Regions from separate parts of the Sphaerisporangium sp. NPDC049457 genome, predicted to be linked through region 2. Evidence: riboswitches for the same ligand, from Rfam matches in the RefSeq annotation. Region 2 holds a riboswitch; the other holds the start of a gene.
What was found. Region 2 has a riboswitch for glycine ahead of gcvP (aminomethyl-transferring glycine dehydrogenase). Riboswitches for the same ligand answer to the same signal wherever they lie in the genome.
Positions count from the first base shown of each region.

Region 1: it holds a riboswitch for glycine, as region 2 does, so the genes downstream of both, gcvT (glycine cleavage system aminomethyltransferase GcvT) here and gcvP (aminomethyl-transferring glycine dehydrogenase) in region 2, are expected to answer to the same signal.

Region 1 is NZ_JBVJHR010000009.1:108,501-117,064, reverse strand. Features, by position in the region: gene ACZ6QO_RS15975 (hypothetical protein) at 491-1,366, shown strand; gene ACZ6QO_RS15970 (L-serine ammonia-lyase) at 1,473-2,849, opposite strand; gene gcvH (glycine cleavage system protein GcvH) at 2,995-3,384, opposite strand; gene gcvT (glycine cleavage system aminomethyltransferase GcvT) at 3,381-4,472, opposite strand; glycine riboswitch at 4,506-4,606, opposite strand; glycine riboswitch at 4,607-4,704, opposite strand; gene ACZ6QO_RS15955 (gamma-glutamyl-gamma-aminobutyrate hydrolase family protein) at 4,723-5,433, opposite strand; gene ACZ6QO_RS15950 (3-oxoacyl-ACP reductase) at 5,443-6,207, opposite strand; gene ACZ6QO_RS15945 (aldehyde dehydrogenase family protein) at 6,259-7,602, opposite strand; gene ACZ6QO_RS15940 (glutamine synthetase family protein) at 7,771-8,564, opposite strand, start outside.
Region 2 is NZ_JBVJHR010000017.1:59,870-68,433, reverse strand. Features, by position in the region: gene ACZ6QO_RS25780 (sugar phosphate nucleotidyltransferase) at 1-574, shown strand, start outside; gene ACZ6QO_RS25775 (FHA domain-containing protein) at 940-1,443, shown strand; gene ftsR (transcriptional regulator FtsR) at 1,456-2,139, shown strand; gene ACZ6QO_RS25765 (bifunctional nuclease family protein) at 2,271-2,741, shown strand; gene ACZ6QO_RS25760 (MerR family transcriptional regulator) at 2,888-3,511, shown strand; glycine riboswitch at 3,706-3,831, shown strand; gene gcvP (aminomethyl-transferring glycine dehydrogenase) at 4,001-6,859, shown strand; gene ACZ6QO_RS25750 (tetratricopeptide repeat protein) at 6,962-7,780, shown strand; gene ACZ6QO_RS25745 (ferritin-like domain-containing protein) at 8,362-8,564, shown strand, end outside.

The sequences.
Region 1 (8,564 bases), on a different contig from region 2:
AGGGGACATCCGCAATCTCCATGAGTGTCCGCATTGTCGACAAGATTCCTTTATGTGATCGACATCACCCTGATCCACCTATGTGACATGGCACCGTCCGTCCGAGACACCCCGCCGACCCTGACGGTGCTGACCCTCGGCGCTGAGGGACCGGGCATACTGCTTGCCGGCATCCACGACATGAGGAGCGCTCGTCGACGACAGAGCGGCAAGAACGGCCCAACCAAGAGCGGGCCGAGGCCGCGAAGGAGGTCTCGGGGTGCCTCGGCGGTCAGCATTCGGTGACATTGACGGCCAGGCTGCCGTGGGTCGTCTCTGTGGCGAGGCGGTGAACTTCATGGATCGCCGTGGCCCCGGTTCCGGGCAATAAAAAGAGGGGCAGTGGCCGTGACGGCGAGTGCCCCTCCAAGTGTGTGAGACAGCATAACACGGGTGTGTCCATCCGCTACGGTTCGGGGCGGCCGAACAGGCCCGGCAGATGGTCGAACGTATGATCGCGCGCTCGTTGTTCCTGCGTCGTAACCGGGGAGGGATCACCCCCTTGCCGTTCATCTGGGTGGCCGGACACTCGCGACCGGTGCCGTTCGAGCCGCCGGCGCGGGGCGCGGATGTTCTCAGCCTCGTCCATGAGGGACACCTTTACCGTGTTGACGGCTGCCGGAGCCCCATCGACGAAGCTCTCGAACTCGCCGCACCCATCAACAAGGGGCCGCTCGGGCCTGCCGTGGCCGGTTCTTGGGCGGCCGTTGAGGCGTTGCTATCGCATCCTGATGATCCGGCGGAGTCGGAGCGCTCGGGCAAGGCCGTCGCCGCGGACCGCCTGGCCGCCATCATCGCCTGCTCCTGGCCACGAGCCGAACTCACCGCATTGGCCCATCGTCACAGGCCACAAGAAGCCGACGACCTTGCCCGTCGAATCGCCACCTGTGTGACGAATCAGGAACGGGCAAGGTGCGTCGCCGAGGCCCTTCGGCGGTCCGGCCCATCAGTGCTCGACTTCTCCGGCGTCCGGACCCGGCACAGCGATGCTCCGGCTGCGCAGCGGATGGCGGCGTTGATCGCCGACCCACGCGGGGTGCTGGGTGAGGTGATGGCCACGTATCGCATCGCGCTGCGTCGGCTTTACCGGACGCGCAACATCGTCCTGCACGGTGGCGCCATGCAGGGCGTCGCCTTGGACGCCTCTCTGCGGACGGCCGCGCCGCTGGTCGGAGCAGGGCTGGACCGCATCGTCCACGCCGGCCAAGTGAAGGGTCTTGCCCCGCTGGATCTCGCGGCGCGAGCGGAGGTCGCCTTGAGTCTCGTGGGCGGAGAGACGGAGCTGTCCGTGGTCGATCTTCTCGAACCTCGGGGCGGTGTTCGGTGACGTTGACGGCGGACCGGCCCGATCGTCGTTATTGCGGCAAGGGCCGCGAGAGGCGCTCCGATGATGTGAACCGGCGTCGCCACTGTGAAGGGCTGGGCGCCGGTGGTCAGCATTCGATGACGTTGACGGCCAGGCCGCCGCGGCTGGTCTCCTTGTACTTGTCGAGCATGTCGCGGCCGGTGTCGCGCATCGTCTTGATGGCCTTGTCCAGGGCCACGAAGTGGCGGCCGTCGCCGCGCAGGGCGATGCGGGCGGCGGTGATGGCCTTGATGGACGCGACCGCGTTGCGCTCGATGCAGGGGATCTGCACCAGGCCGCCGATCGGGTCGCAGGTGAGGCCGAGGTTGTGCTCGATGCCGATCTCGGCGGCGTTCTCGACCTGTTCGGGGGTGCCGCCGAGCGCCTCGGTCAGGCCGGCGGCGGCCATCGAGCAGGCCGAGCCGACCTCGCCCTGGCAGCCGACCTCGGCGCCCGAGATGGAGGCGTTCTCCTTGAACAGCACGCCGATCGCGCCGGCCGTGAGCAGGAAGCGGATGACGCCGTCGTCGTCGGACCGCGGCGTGAAGCGGTCGTAGTACGTCAGCACGGCGGGGATGATGCCGGCGGCGCCGTTGGTGGGGGCGGTGACGATGCGGCCGCCCGCGGCGTTCTCCTCGTTCACGGCGAGGGCGAACAGGGTGACCCAGTCCATCGCCTGGAGGGGGTCCTTCTCCGTGGCCTCGCTCTGCAGCCGCCTGAGCATCTGGTTGGCCCGCCGCTTGACCTTGAGGCCGCCGGGGAGCACGCCCTCTTTGGCGGTGCCGCGGCGCACGGACTCCGACATGACGTTCCAGAGGTTCAGCAGGTCCGCTTTGATCTGCTCCTCGGTGCGGCCGAAGGCCTTCTCGTTCTCCAGCATGAGCCCAGAGATCGACAGCCCGGTCTCAGCACAGTGCCGCAGCAGCTCGGCCCCCGTGGTGAACGGGTACGGCAGCTCGGTGTCGTCCGGCTTGATGCGGTCGGCGCCGGTGGCGTTCTCGTCCACGACGAACCCGCCGCCCACCGAGTAGTAGACCTTCTCGCGGACCGGCTCGCCCTCGGCGGTGAAGGCGGTGAAGCGCATGCCGTTGGGGTGGTGCGGGAGCGAGATCTTGCGCTCGAACACCAGGTGCTCGCCGACGACGAACGGGATCTCGCGTGTGCCGTACAGCTCGACGGTGCCGGAGGCGCGCATCCGCGCGAGCCGATCGTCGACGGTGTCCACGTCGACCAGCTCGGGCTTCTCGCCGGACAGGCCGAGCAGCACCGCCTTGTCGCTGCCGTGCCCCTTGCCGGTCAGGCCGAGCGAGCCGTACAGGATGACCTCGACCCGCGCGGTCTTCTCCAGCAGCCCGTCCTGGTGCAGGCCGCGGGCGAACTTGTGGGCCGCCGCCATCGGGCCGCCCGTGTGGGAGCTGGACGGCCCTATGCCGATCTTGAACAGGTCGAAGACGCTGATCGCCATTGATCTTCCGTCCTTTGGAACGTGTCGTGCGAGGGATGCCCGGATGAGCGTGGGCTACGCATCTGTTGTGCGCATTCGCGCACCGACCGGCCGGCCGGTTGGGATGGCCGGCCGGCGACGGTGGTCTGGACGGATGGTGGAAGGGTCAGGAGTCGGACGTCGTGACGGTGGTGTACTCCTCGGCGGTGAGGAGCTCCTCGGGGGTGCCCTCGATGCGCACCCGGAACAGCCACCCGTCGCCGTAGGGGTCGGAGTTGACCAGCGACGGGTCGTCCACGACGGTCTGGTTGACCTCGACGATCTCGCCGCTGACCGGCGCGTAGATGTCGCTGACGGACTTGGTGGACTCGACCTCGCCCACGGCGTCGCCCGCCTCGACGGTGCCGCCCACCTCCGGCAGCTGGACGAAGACCACATCGCCCAGCGCATCCGCGGCGAACGCCGTGATGCCCACGGTCACGGTGAGGCCGTCGTCAAGACCGGCCACCCACTCGTGCTCCTTGGTGTAGCTGAGCTCCTCGGGAATGCTGCTCACTTGCTCCTCCGGTAAAAAGGCAGGTCAATCACGTCGACCGGTTCATGGCTACCACGGATGTCGACCGCCAGGCCCTCGGACACGTTGGTGTCCACGTAGGCCATCGCGATCGGCTTGCCGAGGGACTGCGAGGGCGCGCCGCTGGTGACCTCCCCAACGACGGTGCCGTCGGTCAGCAGCACCACGGGGTAGCCGTGGCGCGGCACTCGGCGGCCCCGCGCGACCAGGCCGGTGAGGCGCCGGCGCGGAGGCACGTCCTTGAGCGGCGCGAGCGCCGCGCGGCCGACGAAGTCGCCGGCCTTGTCGAACCGCACGACGCGGCCGAGGCCGGCGTCGAAGGGGGTGAGGCCGGCGTCCAGCTCGTTGCCGTACAGCGGCATGCCGGCCTCCAGGCGCAGGGTGTCACGGGCGGACAGCCCGGCGGGGCGCAGGCCGTAGGAGTCGCCGGCCTTGGTGAGCTCCTGCCACAGCTGCACGGCGTCGCCGGCGGCGACGAACAGCTCGAAGCCGTCCTCGCCGGTGTAGCCGGTGCGGGCGATGAGCGCCTCGATGCCGGCGACGGTGCCCGGCAGGCCCGCGTAGTACTTCAACCCGGGCAGGTCGGCGTCGGTGAGCGTGCCGAGGATCTCCTGCGCGCGCGGCCCCTGGACGGCGATCAGCGCGTACTCGGCGGAGCGGTCGTGCACGTCGGCCTGGAAGCCCTCGGCGCGCCGGGTGAGCTCGGCGGCCACCTGCTCGTAGTTGGAGGCGTTGGCCACGACGAGGAACTCCTCGGCGGCCAGGCGGTAGACGATCAGGTCGTCCAGCACGCCCCCGGTGGGGGCGCAGATCATGGTGTAGCGGGCCCGGCCGGGCTCCAGCGCCGACAGGTTGCCCACCAGCGCGTAGTCCAGCGCCTCGGCCGCCTGCGGCCCGGTGAGGAAGATCTCGCCCATGTGGGAGAGGTCGAACAGGCCCGCGGCCGTGCGCACCGCGTTGTGCTCGGCGGACTCGCTGCCGTAGCGCAGCGGCATCAGCCAGCCGGCGAAGTCGGTGAGCGTCGCGCCGAGGCTCTCGTGCACCTCGCGGAGCGGTGTGGGTCGGGACATGATGGGCACCTCAGACAGGGTTGGATGAGAGCATCCTCCCCCTCTGTCATCGGTGCCTGAGAGTTTCGCCCGGGTTTTGCCGGACTTTCACCTTCGGCGAGGCTCTGCGGAGAAGCCTGCTTTCCAGAGATCACCTGGCCCGCGCGGTCCTTTGCCTTGTGAGGTTCGCGGGGAGGACTTGCTCCTTCAGGGGTCCTGACCGGATGTCAGGACGCTCTCCCGCACGGGATCACCGGTGTTCTCGCACACCCTACCAATGCCGCTCGCCCGACGTCGCGGCGGCGACGAGCGCCTCGAACAGATGACCTTCCTCGCCCGCCTCGGGATGCCACTGCACGGCCAGCGCGAAGGGGTGACCGGCCAGCTCCACGGCCTCCACGGTGCCGTCGTCGCAGGTCGCCGCCACGGTGAGGCCCGCGCCGAGGCGGTCGACGGCCTGGTGGTGGTAGTGGGCGGCGCCGACCTGGTCCTCGCCCAGCACCTTGGACAGGACGGTGCCCGGCACCGGGCGGACCGGCAGGTGGCCGAACTCGCCGGGCGCGGGGGAGTGGCCGCCGTGGCCGACCACGTCGGGAAGGTGCTGGTGCAGGGTGCCGCCGAGGTGGACGTTCAGCACCTGCATGCCCCGGCACACGGCGAGCAGCGGCAGCCCTTCGTCCAGCGCGGTGCCGACCAGCCCGAACTCCGCCTCATCGCGAAATTGCCGGACATAGCCGGTCTGTGGGTGCGGGCGCTCCCCGTACCTGCCGGGGTCGACGTCCCCGCCTCCGGCCACGATCAGGCCGTCCAGCCGCCCGGCCAGCGACGCGGGGTCGCCCGCCGGGGGCAGGATGACCGGCTGGCCGCCCGCCCGCACGACGTGCTCGACGTAGGTGTACGGCAGCAGCGCCGCCGGCGTCCGCCAGACCGTGAAGGCGGCGGGTTCGACGTAGCAGGTGACGCCGATGACGGGTCGCGACATGTGCGCAGGCTACAGCGGGGTCACGTAGGCGCCGGAGATGCCGCCGTCCACCAGGAACTCCGCGCCGGTGATGAAGCTGGCGTCGTCGGAGGCCAGGAACGCGACGGCGGCGGCGATCTCGGAGGCCTCGGCGAACCGGCCCAGCGGGATGTGCACCAGGCGCCGCTGCGCCCGTTCGGGATCCTTGGCGAACAGCTCCTGCAGCAGCGGCGTGTTCACCGGCCCCGGGCACAGCGCGTTGACCCGGATGCCCTCGCGGGCGAACTGGACGCCCAGCTCGCGGGACATGGCGAGCACGCCGCCCTTGGAGGCGGTGTAGGAGATCTGCGAGGTCGCCGACCCCATCACCGCCACGAACGACGCGGTGTTGATGATCGACCCCTTGCCCTGCCGCCGCATGTACGGGATGGCGTGCTTGCAGCAGAGGTACACGCTGGTCAGGTTGACGTCCTGCACCCGCCGCCAGGCGTCCATGCCCGTGGTCAGGATGGAGTCGTCGTCGGGCGGGGAGATGCCGGCGTTGTTGAAGGCGACGTCCACGGCGCCGTAGGTGTCGAACGCCGTGCGGAACATCCCCGCGACGTCGTCCTCGCTGGTCACGTCGGCCCGGACGAACAGGCCCCCGACCTCTTCGGCGATCTTCGTGCCGCCCTCCTCGTCGAGGTCGGCGCACACGACCTTGGCGCCCTCCTCGGCGAAGCGGCGGGCCGTGGCGAGGCCGATGCCCCCCGCCGCACCCGTGATGACGGCGACGCGGTCGCGCAGACGTTGCATGGTGGCGAACTCCCTGGATGTGGATTCCCGATGTCCCTCCGCTGCCGGAGGTCAGTGCGCGATGAAGACGTTCTTGGTCTCGGTGAAGGCGGCGAGCGCGTCCGGGCCCAGCTCGCGGCCGAGCCCCGACTGCTTGTAGCCGCCGAAGGGCGTCCAGTAGCGGACCGACGAGTGGGAGTTGACCGACAGGTTGCCGGCCTCGATCGCGCGGGCCGTCCGCAGGGCGCGTCCCACGTCCCGCGTCCAGATCGACCCGGAAAGGCCGTACTGGGTGTCGTTGGCGATGCGGACGGCCTCCGCCTCGCCGTCGAACGGGACGACGCTGACCACGGGCCCGAAGATCTCTTCGGTGAACGCGCGCTCGTCCAGCGAGTCGTGGGTGAGCACGGTCGGGGGATACCAGAAGCCCTTGCCCGCCGGGCACGTCCCCTGGAAGCGCGGGGCGCCGGTCACGAACGAGGCCACCCGCTCACGGTGCTCGGCGCTGATCAGCGGCCCGAGGTCGGTGCCCGGGTCGCGCGGGTCGCCCACGGTGAGCGCGCCGACCGCCGCGACCAGCCGGTCGAGGAACTCCTCGAACACCGGCCGCTCGACCAGGATGCGCGAGCGCGCGCAGCAGTCCTGCCCGCTGTTGTCGAAGACGGCCGAGGGGGCGGTCGCCGCCGCGCGCTCCAGGTCGGCGTCGGCGAAGACCACGTTGGCGCTCTTGCCGCCGAGCTCCAGTGTGACCCGCTTGACCCGCTCCGCCGCCTTGGCGGCGATGAGCCTGCCCACTTCGGTCGACCCGGTGAAGACGATCTTGTTGACGCCGGGGTGCTCCACGAGCCGGGCCCCCGCGACCTCCCCTGCCCCAGGAAGAACCTGGAGCACCCCCTCGGGGAGGCCGGCCTCCAAGGCCAGCTCCGCCAGCCTCAGCGCCGTGAGCGGGGTCCACTCGGCGGGCTTCACGATGACGGTGTTGCCCGCCGCCAGTGCCGGGGCCGCTCCCCAGGTCATGATGACCATGGGGAAGTTCCACGGCACGATCACGCCCACGACGCCGAGCGGTTCGGCGAAGGTGATGTCCACCCCGCCCGGCACCGGGATCTGCTTGCCATGATTGCGCTCAGGCGCCCCCGCGTAGAAGTGCAGGACGTCGCGGACGTTGCCGGCCTCCCAGCGGGCGTTGCCGGCCAGGTGGCCGGCGTTGGCCAGCTCCAGCGAGGCCAGCTCGTCGCCGTGCCGGTCGACCAGGTCGGCGAAGCGCCGCAGCAGCCGGGCGCGGTCGCCGGGAGAGACGTCACGCCACGCGGGGAACGCCTTCCTGGCGCGCTCGACCGCGTGGTCGGTCTCGGCCGGGTCGGCGAGCTCGACGTCGGCGAGCACGTCCTCGGTGGCAGGGTTGATGATCTTCATATGGTTTGCGCCTCGGTGGCCGGTGCTGTGGTCGCCGCGTCCGCCTCGGCGGCGGCTGCGGTGGTGCTCATTTCAACATCCTGGTGGTCGGGTCACATCCAGGTCCTCGGGTGCTCTGGGGATACTCGTGTCCCATGCCGGCCGGCCGGTCACATGCGGGCAGGCCGGTCACATTCGCTCGAAGCCGCGGAACAGCTCCCAGTCGGTGACCGCCGCGTCGAAGGCCGCCAGCTCGACCCGGGCGTTGTTGGCGTAGTGCTCGACGACCTGCTCGCCGAGCGCGTCCCGGGCGATCTTCGAGCCCTCCCACAGGACCAGCGCGTCCCGCAGGGTGGCCGGCACGGTCGCGGCGCCCGAGGTGTAGGCGTTGCCGGTGTAGGCCTCCTCCAGCGGCAGCTCCTGCTCGATGCCGTGCAGCCCGGCCGCGATGAGGCCGGAGACCGCCAGGTAGGGGTTGACGTCGCCGCCGGGCACGCGGTTCTCCACGCGCAGCGACGGGCCGTGCCCGACCAGGCGCAGGGAGCAGGTGCGGTTGTCCACACCCCATTTGACCGCCGTCGGGGCGAAGCTGCCCGGCACGTAGCGCTTGTAGGAGTTGATGTTGGGCGCGAACAGCAGCGTCAGCTCGCGCATCGCGGCGAGCTGACCGGCGATGAAGTGCTCGCCGAGCCGGGACAGCCCGTGCGGCCCGTCCCCGGCCATGACCGGCTCGCCGTCGCCGCCGCGCAGCGAGATGTGGATGTGACAGGAGTTGCCCTCGCGCTGGTTCGGCTTGGCCATGAAGGTGATCGACATGCCCTCCTGGGCGGCGATCTCCTTGGCGCCGTTCTTGTAGATCGAGTGGTTGTCGCACGTGGTGAGCGCCTCGGCGAACCGGAAGGCGATCTCGTGCTGGCCGAGGTTGCACTCGCCCTTGGCCGACTCGACGTACATGCCCGCGCCCTCCATGCCGAGCCGGACGC
Region 2 (8,564 bases):
CGTCGTGCTCGACCTGGTCGCCGCCGAGCGGCGCGGCGGGCGGGTCGCGCTGCCGGTGACCACCACCCGCGTGGCCGAGCAGGTGTGCCGCTTCCACGGCGCCCAGGTGCAGTGGACCTCCACGGCCCTGGACGCCCTCACCTCGGCGGCGGCCGACCCCGAACTGATCTTCGCGGCCGACGGGCGCGGCGGGTTCATCGTCCCGGAGTTCGCCCCGACGGTGGACGGCCTGGCCGCGTTTTTGCGCCTGCTCGGCCTGGTCGCCCGCACCCGCCTGTCGCTCAGCCAGATCGACGCCCGCATCCCGCAGGCCAAGATGCTCAAGCGCACTGTGCCGACGCCGTGGGCGGCCAAGGGGGCGGTCATGCGCTCGGTGGTGGAGGCCGCCGACGGCCACCGCCTGGACACCACCGACGGCGTGCGGGTGGTCGAGGAGGACGGCGGCTGGGCGCTGATCCTGCCCGACCCCACCGAGGCGGTGACCCACCTGTGGGCCGAGGGGGAGGACCTGGACGTCGCCCAGAGCCTCCTCGAACGCTGGGCCCGCGTCGTGGAGCACGCCGTCGGCACCTGACCGAGGCGATGTCGAGGCGATGTTCTGCCGCGAACCGCCCGATTCCAGTCACATTCGAACGGCGCGGCGCATGGACCGGAGGCCTGCCTGGGCGGTAACTTTGGACCGGCGCGGCGAGCCGAGTCGGAGGGGAACGAGGGGCGAGCGCCGTCAACCGCACACGCGAGCCCCCCGCCTGCGAGACCCGAGCGAGCTGGCGTCAGCAGCATGTCCGAACGCGCGAGCCTGCCCTCATCTTGACCTTTGCGACTCATCAGCGTAAGTTGCGGCATTCGCAGTCTGAGCAATCATGAGAAGCGAAGAACCGAGGCACGCCGCCCAGAGCACCGTCGCCGCGACTTCGCGGTAGGAGGCCGAGCCGATCGATGCCGAGCGTCTACTGCACGCAGTGCGGGAATGCCAACCCTGAGGACGCCCGTTTCTGCTCACGGTGCGGGTCGCCGCTGAGCCGCGTCGAGAACACGCCGGGGGACACCACCTCCACGATCTCCCTGAGCGGGATCGAGGCGATGGACGGCGAGGCGACGGGACAGACGCTCATCCCCGATCGGGCGGCGGTCGAGCAACTGCCGCCCGGCACGGCCCTGCTGGTCGTGATGCGCGGGCCGAACGCCGGGAGCCGCTTCCTGCTCGACAGCGACCTCACCACAGCGGGCCGCCATCCCGAGAGCGACATCTTCCTGGACGATGTGACCGTGTCCCGCAGGCACGCCGAGTTCTACCGGCGGGGCGACTACTTCACCGCCAGGGACGTCGGCAGCCTCAACGGCACCTACGTCAACAGAGAGCGCATCGAGGAGCTGCCGCTGTCGGGCGGCGACGAAGTCCAGATCGGCAAGTTCCGGCTGGTGTTCCTCACGCGTGGGTGAGGAGGAGCGGTGATGAGCGCGCAGGCGGCCAGGGCGTTCATGAGCATCGGGGAGGTCCTCGAGGTCCTGCGGGCCGACTTCCCCGACGTCACCGTCTCCAAGATCCGCTTTCTGGAGGGCGAGGGGCTCATCGAGCCCCAGCGGTCCCCGTCGGGCTACCGCAAGTTCACCCACGCCGACGTCGAGCGCCTGCGCTACATCCTCACCGCCCAGCGCGACCGCTACCTGCCGCTGCGCGTGATCAAGGACCATCTGGAGACCGCCGAGCACGACGGCGCGGGCGGCCCGGCCCGCCCGCGCGCCGTGGGCGGTGAGGCGCCGGTCGCCGAGGTGCGGCTCAGCCGCGCCGAGCTGCTGACGGCTGCCGAGCTCGACGAGGAGACCCTCGCCGAGCTGGAGGACTACGGCCTGCTCACCCCGGTCGCCCGCTGGTACGACGCCGAAGCCCTGACCGTGGCCCGCGCCTCGGGCGCCCTGGCCAGGTTCGGCCTGCACCCCCGGCACCTGAGAGTGCTGAAGGCCGCCGCCGAGCGCGAGGCGGGGCTGGTCGAACAGGCCGTCGCGCCGCTGCTGCGGCGGCGCGCGCCGGGCGCCGCAGGGCGGGCCGAGGAGGCCGCCAGAGAGCTGTCCGCCCTGCTCCAGGAGCTGCACACCGCCCTGGTCCGCACCGGCCTGCGCGGCATTCTGGGCCGCTGACGGAGCCGCCCGGACATTTCGGGGTGCGGGGATGTTACGTTGAATTTTGCGGCGATGGTCACGCCGCGAGCCGAGAGCCGCGAGGGAACGGGCCCGGAGCGGGCCGGCGACCCAATGAGACGGAGCAGCCTGTGTTGCAGATGGAGGTCGTGGGGGTCCGCGTCGAGATGCCCTCCAACCAGCCCATAGTCCTGCTCAAGGAGGCCAAGGGCGAGCGATATCTGCCGATCTGGATTGGGATGACCGAGGCCACGGCCATCGCGCTGGCACAGGCGGAGGAGCCGCCTCCACGGCCGCTCACGCACGACTTGTTCAAGGACGTCATCGAGGCCCTCGGCGTGCGGCTGCAGGCGGTGAACATCGTCGCGTTGCGCGACGGAATCTTCTTCGCCGACCTGGTGTTCTCCAACGGGGTGGAGGTGAGCGCCCGGCCGTCCGACTCGATCGCGCTGGCGCTGCGCACCGGCGCCAGCATCTTCGCGAGCGAGGACGTCGTGCGCGAGGCCGGTGTGATCATCCCCGACGACCAGGAGGACGAGGTCGAGAAGTTCCGTGAGTTCCTTGACACGATCACCCCTGAGGACTTCGGCCGTGCGGGTTAGCCATTTCGGGCATTTACGCTTCACGACGCGCCGGGCGGGATCGTTGACTGAGCATCGCGCCAGTCCTACGGTGCAAGGGAACCCACGGTTGTAATTCATGAACCCCCAGATCAGACCGTGGGATGAGAGGAAGCCGGAGGTCCGCAGTGGCGGTCAGCAGCGGCGAGGGTAAGACGGCCGGCCAGCACGATCCAGCCCAGCGTCAGTCGGCGCGGGAACGCGCGGGCGAGCAGGGCCTGCTGTTCGACGACCGGCCGGCGTCACTGCCCGCCGACGTCGGATACCGCGGCCCGACGGCGTGCTCGGCGGCCGGCATCACCTACCGTCAGCTCGACTATTGGGCGCGCACGCAGCTCGTCGAGCCGTCGGTTCGCGCGGCGCAAGGGTCGGGGTCCCAGCGGCTCTACAGCTTCCGCGACATCCTCGTGCTCAAGGTGGTCAAGCGGTTGCTCGACACCGGCGTGTCGCTCCAGCAGATACGCACCGCCGTGCAGCACCTGCGCGAGCGCGGGGTCAACGACCTGGCGCAGATCACGCTGATGAGCGACGGGGTGAGCGTCTACGAGTGCACCTCGGCCGACGAGGTGATCGACCTGCTGGAGGGCGGCCAGGGCGTGTTCGGCATCGCCCTCGGCGGAGTGTGGCGCGAGGTCGAGGGTTCCCTGGCGGAGCTGCCGGGGGAACGCGCGGAGCCGGCCGGCCGTGACTCTTCGGAGGACCACCCAGGTGACGAGCTGGCCCGGCGCAGGAAGGCCCGCAAGACGGGCTGATCCCGAAGGTTCCGGACGGGGTGTGTTCCCCCTGTGAGAGGGGGCCGGGGCTGTCGCGTGCATATCCCTGAAGATCTACGGGGCCGGGTGGGATGGCTTCATACCCGCTGTCCAGGGATAAAACCCGGCAAAACCGAAATGTAGGGGTAACTCCCTACTCGGGGTGGGACGGTACGATTGCCGGGAAAGGCTGTTGACCCTGTGCGGGAGAGACCTGGGCACGGGCCGGCTGCGCACCCCGTGCGGCGCCGGTGAGTGACCCGGGCGCCGAAGGAGCAACCTCCCCGGAATCTCTCAGGCCTCCGTACCGCACAGGTGAGGCGACTCTGGAAAGTAGGCGTGCCCTCCAGGCGTGTCTCACCGACGGTGCAAATCCCGTATGCAGGGATGAAGCTCTCAGGTCGCGATGAGGATGTCGCGCTGACAGAGGGGGAGATCCGGCATACGCGCGCGCTCAGCGCCGGTCTCTACCCCTTGTAGGAGGGCCCCATGACCGATCGGTCACCGCTTCGCGACCTCTCCGCACCGCCCTTCGCCACCCGGCACATCGGCCCGTCGGACCTCGACCAGGCCCGCATGCTGGAGGCCGTGGGCTACGCCTCGGTGGCCGACCTGATCGCCGTGGCCGTTCCCGCCGCGATCCGCTCCGGCGAGCCGCTCGACCTGCCCGAGGCGGCGAGCGAGGAGGAGGCCCTCGCCGAGCTGCGCGCCCTGGCCGCGCGCAACAAGGTGCCCACCTCGATGATCGGCCTCGGCTACCACGACACGATCACCCCGGCGGTCATCCGGCGCAACCTGCTGGAGAACCCCGGCTGGTACACCGCCTACACCCCCTACCAGCCCGAGATCTCCCAGGGACGTCTTGAGGCCCTGCTCAACTTCCAGACCGTCGTGTCCGATCTGACCGGGCTGGACGTCGCCGGCGCCTCGCTGCTGGACGAGGCCACCGCCGCGGCCGAGGCCTTGACGCTGGCCCGCCGCGCGGGTCGTGCCAAGAGCCCGGTGTTCGTCGTGGACGCCGACGCCCTGCCGCAGACCAAGGCCGTGCTCGCCACCCGCGCCGAGCCGCTCGGCATCGAGGTCGTGGAGGCCGACCTGGCCGCCGGCCTGCCGGACGGGGAGCTGTTCGGCGTGCTGGTCCAGTACCCCGGCGCCGCGGGCAGGATCACCGACTTCCGCGCGGTGGCCGAGCAGGCGCACGCGCGCGGCGCGCTGGTGGTCGCCGCCGCCGACCTGCTCGCGCTGACGCTGATCGAGGCCCCCGGCACCCTGGGCGCCGACATCGCCGTCGGCTCCTCCCAGCGCTTCGGCGTCCCCTTCGGCTTCGGCGGCCCGCACGCCGCCTACATGTCCGTCCGCGAAGGCCTGCAGCGGCAGATGCCCGGCCGTCTGGTCGGGGTGTCCCAGGACGCCGACGGCCACCCGGCCCACCGCCTGGCCCTGCAGACCCGCGAGCAGCACATCCGCCGCGAGAAGGCCACCAGCAACATCTGCACCGCCCAGGTCCTGCTGGCCGTCATCGCCGGCATGTACGCCGTCTACCACGGCCCCGACGGGCTGCGGCGCATCGCCCAGCGCACCCACCGGCACGCCACCGTTCTCGCCGCCGGGCTGCGCGAGGGCGGCGTCGAGATCGTCCACGACGAGTTCTTCGACACCGTCCTGGCCCGCGTCCCCGGCCGCGCCGCCGAGGTCGTCGCCGCGGCGCTGGAGCGCGGGATCAACCTGCGCCAGGCCGGCCCCGACCACGTGGGCGTGAGCTGCGACGAGAAGACCACCGGCGCGCACCTGACGGCGGTGTGGGAGGCGTTCGGCGTGACCGGCGTCGTGCTGGACGACGTCGACACCTCCACCGCCGACGCCCTGCCGGCCGCGCTGCTGCGCACCACCGGCTACCTCACGCACCCGGTGTTCCAGGCCCACCGCTCCGAGACCGCGATGCTGCGCTACCTGCGCCGGCTGCAGGACAAGGACATCGCCCTCGACCGGTCGATGATCCCCCTCGGCTCGTGCACGATGAAGCTGAACGCCACCACCGAGATGGAGCCGATCACCTGGCCCGAGTTCGCCGGCGTCCACCCCTACGCCCCCGCCGACCAGGTCGAGGGCTACCTGCGGCTCATCGGCGACCTCGAGCGCTGGCTGGCCGAGGTCACCGGCTACGACGCGGTCTCGCTGCAGCCCAACGCCGGCTCGCAGGGCGAGTTCGCGGGCCTGCTCGCCATCCGGGCCTACCACAAGGCCAACGGCGAGCACGAGCGCGACGTCTGCCTCATCCCGTCCTCCGCGCACGGCACCAACGCCGCCAGCGCCGTCATGGCGGGCATGCGCGTGGTCGTCGTGGCCTGCGACGACAACGGCAACGTGGACGTCCCCGACCTCACCGCCAAGATCGAGAAGCACCGTGAGCGGCTCGCGGCCATCATGGTGACCTACCCCTCCACGCACGGGGTGTACGAGGAGACCATCACCGAGATCTGCGGCCTGGTGCACCAGGCCGGCGGGCAGGTGTACGTCGACGGCGCCAACCTCAACGCGCTGGTCGGCCTGGCCAAGCCCGGGTCCTTCGGCGCCGACGTCTCCCACCTCAACCTGCACAAGACCTTCTGCATCCCGCACGGTGGCGGCGGCCCGGGCGTCGGCCCGGTGGCCGTACGCTCCCACCTGGCCCCCTACCTGCCCGGCCACCCGTTCGAGGGCGGGCCCGTGGGCCCGGTCTCGGCCGCGCCGTACGGGTCGGCGGGCATCCTGCCGATCTCGTGGGCCTACGTCCGCATGATGGGCGCAGAAGGGCTCAAGGCGGCCACCGAGCAGGCGATCCTGTCGGCGAACTACCTCGCCCGGCGCCTCGCCCCGCACTACCCCGTGCTCTACACCGGCCGCGAGGGCCTGGTCGCCCACGAGTGCATCATCGACCTGCGCCAGATCACCAAGGAGACCGGGGTCACCGTGGACGACGTCGCCAAGCGGCTCATCGACTACGGCTTCCACGCGCCCACCATGTCGTTCCCGGTGGCGGGCACGCTCATGATCGAGCCGACCGAGAGCGAGGACCTGGCCGAGCTGGACCGGTTCGTCGACGCCATGGTCGCCATCCGCGAGGAGATCGCCAAGGTCGCCTCCGGCCGGTACGACCGGGCGGACAACCCGCTGCGGGGCGCCCCGCACACCGCCGACTGCCTGCTGGCCGACGACTGGAAGCACCCCTACACCCGCGCCGAGGCGGCCTACCCGCTGCCGTCGCTGCGCGAGAACAAGTACTGGTCGCCGGTCCGCCGCATCGACCAGGCCTACGGCGACCGCAACCTGGTATGCGCCTGCCCCCCGCTGGAGGCATACGAAGACTAGGCGACCGTCCTCGGCGGCCCGTCTGGATCGGCATAATATGTCGCGCGCGACGGCGCGCCCGCGTCGCGAGGCCCGGGGATTCCTGACGGAGAAGAGGTCCCGATGGCGGCGCACGAGGTCCGGTCCGGGCGGTCGATCGACGACGCGCGACGGCTCGCCGAGAGCGGCGAGCTGGAGGCGGCCGCCGAGATCTTCGCCGAGCTGGCGGCCGACGAGCGCGAGACCGACCGCGCCCAGGCGGCCGTCGGCCTGGCCCTGGTGCTGGAACGCGGCGGCGACGTCACCGGGGCCAGGGCGGCCGCCCGCACGGCCCTGGCCACCGGCCACCCCGAGTACGCCGCCCAGGCGGCCTGCCACCTGGCGCGCGGGTTCGAGAAGGACGGCATGGCCGACCAGGCCCGCGCCGCCTGGCAGGCGGTGATCGGGGTGGGCACCCCCGCCTACCTGCCCGCCGCCCACCTGGCGCTGGCCCGCATCGCCGAACAGCAGGGCGACGGCCGCGAGGCCGAGGCGTCCCTGCGCGCCGCGCTCGCCACCCGAGACCCGCGGGCCTGTTCGGAGGCCGCGCAGCTGCTGGCCGAGGCGCTGCTGGACGAGGGGGAGCCGGGGGAGGCGGCCGACGTGCTCATCGACGCCCTGGAAGTCCCCGAGGTGCCCGACGCCGGGCGGCTTCGCGTGCTGCTCGGCATGGCGCATCTGGACATGGCGTGCGGGGAGTTCGCCGCGGCCGCCGAGGGCGAGGGCGACGCCGACGGGGTCGCCCTCGCCGTCGAGCTGCTGGCCCGCACGCTGCCCCTGCGCGGGCGCGACGCCGACGCCGAGACGGTGTGGGCCTACGGGCTCGGCCACCCCGACGAGACCGTGGCCGCGCAGGTGCGCCTTCGCCTGAACCGCGACGAGGAACCGCCGCCCGGGCATTGACGCCGGACGGCCGTCCGGGCGGCCCGCGGCGATCGACGTTGACGTGGCGTCAACGTTTTCACGGTCTCCTACGCCAGGCCGCGGACCCCCGGTGCCGGCGGCCCTGCCGCCGGCCATGGCCGTCGAGACGGCGGGCGCCGAGCTGCCTGCGCCTGCGCGAGGCCGCCGAGCGCTTCGCCCGGGCGGCCGGCGAACTGGGCGTGTCGCAGGAGGAGGCCGTGGCCGCCGTCCGCGACGCCATGGAGGCGCGCTAGCGGACCGGCGGGCCGCCACCCCGATCAGTCGCAAAATCCCTCGCAGGTCTGTCACACGCCGTACGTCTGTCCTGTCTTAGCTGGCGATCGAAAGCGAGCAGGTGTCCGCCGTGCGGGACGAAGCGCGGTGCTCAGCGAGGCACGCCCGCGAGATCCGGCGCCTGACCAGGGCTTTCGGCGGTCGTCGCCCGATGCCCGCGGACGTCGAGGCGGAACCGTCCCGGGCCGGGCCCGGCGACCACGTCGCGTGACACCGCCGACGGGCACCTGGCGCTCCTTCGGGGCGGCGCGATCCGTCCCCTTCCGACAGACCGAGGTATGACACCAATGGAACATTCACGACAGCAGAAGCCCGCCGCCGCCTCGTCGGCGCGGATCGACACCCTCGATGGCCTCCGCGAGCACCTGCAGTGGGCGATCGAGCTGGAACACGCGACCTTGCCGCCGTACCTGTGCGCGCTGTACTCGCTCGACCCGGAGCGCAATCCGGAGGCCGTCGAAGTGGTGGGCGGCGTCTTCGTCGAGGAGAT